One region of the Ruegeria sp. HU-ET01832 genome, then DNA from elsewhere that is predicted to be linked to it. Evidence: riboswitches for the same ligand, from Rfam matches in the RefSeq annotation. Region 1 holds a riboswitch; the other holds the start of a gene.
What was found. Region 1 has a riboswitch for S-adenosylmethionine ahead of ABWV79_RS06770 (hypothetical protein). Riboswitches for the same ligand answer to the same signal wherever they lie in the genome.
Positions count from the first base shown of each region.

Region 2: linked by a shared signal. The riboswitch ahead of metZ (O-succinylhomoserine sulfhydrylase) and the one ahead of ABWV79_RS06770 (hypothetical protein) in region 1 are both predicted to bind S-adenosylmethionine.

Region 1 is NZ_BAABWL010000002.1:302,451-304,850, forward strand. Features, by position in the region: gene ABWV79_RS06765 (hypothetical protein) at 1-403, opposite strand, end outside; SAM-I-IV-variant riboswitch at 581-689, shown strand; gene ABWV79_RS06770 (hypothetical protein) at 969-1,268, shown strand; gene ABWV79_RS06775 (hypothetical protein) at 1,403-2,044, shown strand; gene ABWV79_RS06780 (hypothetical protein) at 2,124-2,400, shown strand, end outside.
Region 2 is NZ_BAABWL010000005.1:242,171-244,570, reverse strand. Features, by position in the region: gene ABWV79_RS16240 (glutathione S-transferase N-terminal domain-containing protein) at 1-44, opposite strand, end outside; gene ABWV79_RS16235 (alpha/beta hydrolase) at 68-1,045, opposite strand; SAM riboswitch at 1,137-1,214, shown strand; gene metZ (O-succinylhomoserine sulfhydrylase) at 1,278-2,400, shown strand, end outside.

The DNA of each region.
Region 1 (2,400 bases):
AAGCCTCCAGAAAAGGATTTCCGGACTCGCCCGCGTAGTCCCAATCTTCTGCGTCCGGGCATTCTAGAAGCCAGGAATTTATCGAGCGTAATACTTCCGTTTTGTCTCCTGTTACGTTGAGTGTCTTAAGGATATCACTCGGTTCGTTGAAATCTTCCCTTGCTGACAAGATCTTATTTAAGTCGTCCTGCTTTTTCGATGTACCCTGTTCCAATTCATACCAAAGCTCGTCATCCAATTGCTCGATCAGTGTACTTAGTGGATCGCACAATGAGGCTTCTTGAATTGCTTTTTCCAAGCTGTCGAAGCTGCTGAAATCAAAGAGTTCAGATCGGGTCTCGACCTCCTGCGGCATTTGAGTGGCTATTTGACCCGTTTCCATATCTACATAGAGATTTTGCAAAACCTACTTCTCCATTTCGCGGCAAACGAACAAACCGGTTACCTTATTCTCACCAGAAAAACCTACGACCGCACTCAAGATACACAATTAAGAGCGCAATTTGGCGTACAATCAAAAGACTTCGACACATAATCGAAAGCCCAGCTCTTGTAGCTTTTTGTTCGCATGGCTATCTTGCGTTCGTGTGAAGAGATCAGCAAGCGCTGACGGCAACCTGTCCCGGACAAGGTGCCCCCGTTTGACCGGCACACGGCCGAACCATGGTTTGGCAACATCGGGGACCAAGATCCCAAACCTGTAGCATAACCGCTCTTGCGGTCACGCTCGTCTGTCGAGCCGTACCTGTAAGTCGCGGATGACCGCCGGGGTATCGACCGCCTGAGACATGCATGCGACCGGTGCGATTTTTGGTCGTGAGCTATTGCCGCTCACCTGACGATGACTGAAGGCACAGTCGAAACCTAACGCGCCAGCTTCAAACGTATTAATGCGATTGAACAAAAATGTTGGATTGATCCAACGTTTCGCGCGCCAAAACAAGCAATTAGCGATAGAGGAGACAGTAATGACAATTTCTTTGGCGTGGTCGTCCTGGCGTGAATGGACCCCACGAGAGGACAATTCAATACCACCAGAAATACGTCCCGGAGTCGTTTTCGAAGCCGATGTGCACGCGCCACCGCAATGGGCACTCCGTAATTTTTATTGGGTGACCTGGGGCGAGCGGCAAACAGGGGTCGTTGTCGATGGAAGCTCTTGGATGATGTACCCGGTGGACGTGGATATCGCTCGAGTCTGGCGCTACCGCGTCTTGATCGAAACTCAAGCAAAATCAGATGAAACCGAATACGAACTGGTCGCTTGAATCACTGACACAATATGGAATTTTCGAACACAGTTGGGTCGATTTATCGCCTTCGGAGACATCGATAGACTTTCGTGTTCATCCGGTAAAATTCGTGGTCACTACCAACCCTATTATTGAAAGGAGGCGTTGAAATGCAACAGCCCCAACTTTGCGTCTCCGTGTCTGGAATGACGTCTGGAATTAGAACAGCGGTTAACGACATCAGAGAAAGACTTATGCTCCAGGCACCAGATTGCGTGCCCTCAAATTTTGACGGACCAGCACAAGTTGTTCTCATGGAGTACGACCATTGTGCCGACAGAATGTTTTACTCCGTCTACTCAGGAAGAGCTTTTCACCAACAAAACTACAAGGGCCCAATGGGCAATGGATGGATGCAGCCTGAACAAAAAGCGGAGTTTGCTTGGAGAGAAGGAAGCTTTCTCAGGGTTAGTGAGTGGAAGCCTGCAAGTGGGTTTGAGTTTCTGATCGACCCCAAGCACATTTGGATAGATGTCGCCTACCAGCAGGAAGGAATTCCAGAAGTCGAGGGCTTGTGCGACCACGAAGATTTGCTCGAACCTTTCCTATTGCACGGTACTCCCATGGAGGCAGAACAAGCTGCCTCCGAACTCAGTTATTGGAATGACTGGAGTGGATTTCAGGAAGAACTACCGTTCGAGTACCTTCCGAGACATTATGATCATAGACCTGACTGGGAATACTCCCAGACGGTCCAGTACTACCCACTGCAAATCCCATTCACACAAACAAGGCCTGCTACCGATCCATAAAGCAGACTTATCATAATTCGAGGCACAATGACGGGCGGCAAAGCTGTGCCACACAATGGACTGACCCGGAGCCTCTCCAATGAGTAACCAGAAACCTGAGAGCAGAGCTCGCTTGTACAGGCTGCACTTTAGGCGGCGAACGACCAGTGCAACCAGCGGAATGATTTGGGCAAATGCGGCAAGTTGGGTATTTCGCCAAACGCCGAAACCTCGGCATGCGGAAGGAGGGTATACAGGCTTTGAAATTGAAACCCTGCAACACCCAATTGAAGCAAAGCTTGCGCTTGAAAAAGCAACTGGAGGCATATGGGAAATGCACCTTCTTCAATCCCGCCCGGCAGAAAGTGGAGAAGGCG
Region 2 (2,400 bases), on a different contig from region 1:
GCCTTCCAGCCATTCGGCGTCGGCCAGAAATACAGATCGATCATAATGTCTCCTCAGCTTGAGGGGATCATGAGGCTTTCTGCGCAAAGGGCAAGAGGGCGTGTGGCCGGGGGAGCGCAAACAACCGTGACCAGCGTGGCGCTGGCAGGTCGGGCAGGCCAGTCTGCAGGCAACCCAGACACAAACGGTCGTCGTGGCGCAGCAACGCGGTATACAACCGCAAAACGCCCGGTCGAGTATAGCTTGACCAATGACAGATGAGACGCTGGGGCATGCCGACTGGCTGTACGACGCGGGACAGATGGGCCAAAGTTTGCGGACAATCCAGTTGTAGCGTGACAGCGTTTGGGGCTTGTAGCCCTGTTCCTATGCTACGGTCTCCACGTCGGGGTGGCTGGATCAGCCATTCATAAGCCATGTCAAACAGATCGTTTTCCCGGCTGGTCACATTAACGAATTCCGCAGATCGACCGGCCGGTGTGTCCAACGCACAAAGCGCTCGACTTTGGTAGGCTGCCCCCGTCAACGAGATAATGCGGTTCAACGCCCCGGATCCAGAGTGGTGCAAAGCCTCAAGCGCCAGTTCGACACCCATTGAATGGCCGATGAAATGTATCGGTCTTACCGGGTTCAACCGACGCAAATCGCGGATCAGCCCGGCCAATGCGCGGCCGGCCTCGACGGCGCGACGACGCGCCGCCCATACTGGCCCCTGGGCGTTCCAGCCAAATGCGATCCCCAGCCCTTCATCAGCGAACCCCGCGCCGAACCCAAGCTGCTGTGGCCAGCTTGGACAACCAAAGTACGTACCATCCGGATTCAGGGCCAAAATATGTCGATGTGGGCAGGCTTTGGCGTCGTCGGGCCTGTATTTATACCCGTGGGTCATGACGACGACAGGGCCCGATACATCCCTTGTACGCCGCAGCACGCTATAGACGGGACGGGGGCTGCGATGGAGGAAAATCTGGTCGTCTTCGACATTGATCCTGACTATTGGCATCTGCTCAGCCTCGCACAAGATGTAGTGGTGCTCGTCTGTCATGACGCTATGACGATTGGGTGAAAGACAGGTTACAGAACCGTGACGTTGCACCAGTCAGGGTTGACGCCTTTGCAACTGCGGCGTAATGGCATCAAGACCACGTGGCGATTTGATACCGGATTGCGGGCCACGCTAAACAACACCGCTAAAAGGTCAGGATGAAGGGCCCCTTTCGCTTGACCGCGTCTGGGGTTTTTTATTTGCGCGCCCAAACCGGGCCGAAAGGAATGACATGAGCGAGAACTGGAACAAACGCACACAAGCCGTCCATGGTGGCATCCGCCGCAGTCAGTATAACGAGGTGTCCGAGGCGATCTTTCTGACGCAGGGCTTTGTCTATGATACCGCCGAGCAGGCCGAGGCCCGTTTTATCGAGACCGGCCCGGATGAGTTCATCTATGCCCGCTATGGCAACCCGACCGTGTCCATGTTTGAACAGCGTATTGCCGCTCTGGAAGGGGGCGAGGACGCCTTTGCCACCGCATCGGGCATGGCTGCTGTGAATGCTGCGCTGACCTCGATGCTGAAGGCTGGCGATCATGTGGTGTCGGCCAAGGCGCTGTTCGGCTCATGCCTTTATATTCTGGAAAACATCCTGACCCGTTTTGGGGTCGAAGTGAGTTTTGTAGACGGCACCGATCTGGACGCGTGGCAGGCTGCGATCCGTCCCGATACCAAGGCGGTGTTTTTCGAATCTATGTCGAACCCGACCCTAGAGGTGATCGACATCGAGGCCGTCGCCAAGCTGGCACATGCCGTTGGCGCGCTGGTGATTGTGGACAATGTATTCTCGACGCCCGTGTTCTCGCGCGCGATTCAGCAGGGTGCGGATGTGGTGGTCTATTCCGCGACCAAACATATCGACGGGCAGGGCCGGGCGCTGGGCGGCGTCATCATCGGCACCAAAGACTTCATCCGCGGCACCGTTGAACCTTATTTGAAACACACCGGCGGGGCGCTTAGCCCGTTTAACGCCTGGGTGATGCTGAAAGGGCTTGAGACGATGGCGCTGCGCGTCAACGCGCAGGCTGAATCCGCGCAGGTCATCGCTGAGGCGCTTGAGGGGCATCCAGCGTTGGAACGCACTTTGTACCCTGGTTTGAAAACCCACGCGCAGAATGCGCTGGTACAGACGCAACTGGGGGGCAAGGGCGGCACGGTTCTGTCGCTGGATATCAAGGGCGGCAAGGACGCGGCCTTCAAGTTCCTGAACGCGCTGACGATCCCGGTGATCTCGAACAATCTGGGTGATGCCAAATCAATTGCTACGCACCCGGCGACGACCACGCATCAGCGTCTGAGCGATACGCAAAAGGACGAGTTGGGCATCACACCGGGTCTGATCCGGTTTTCGG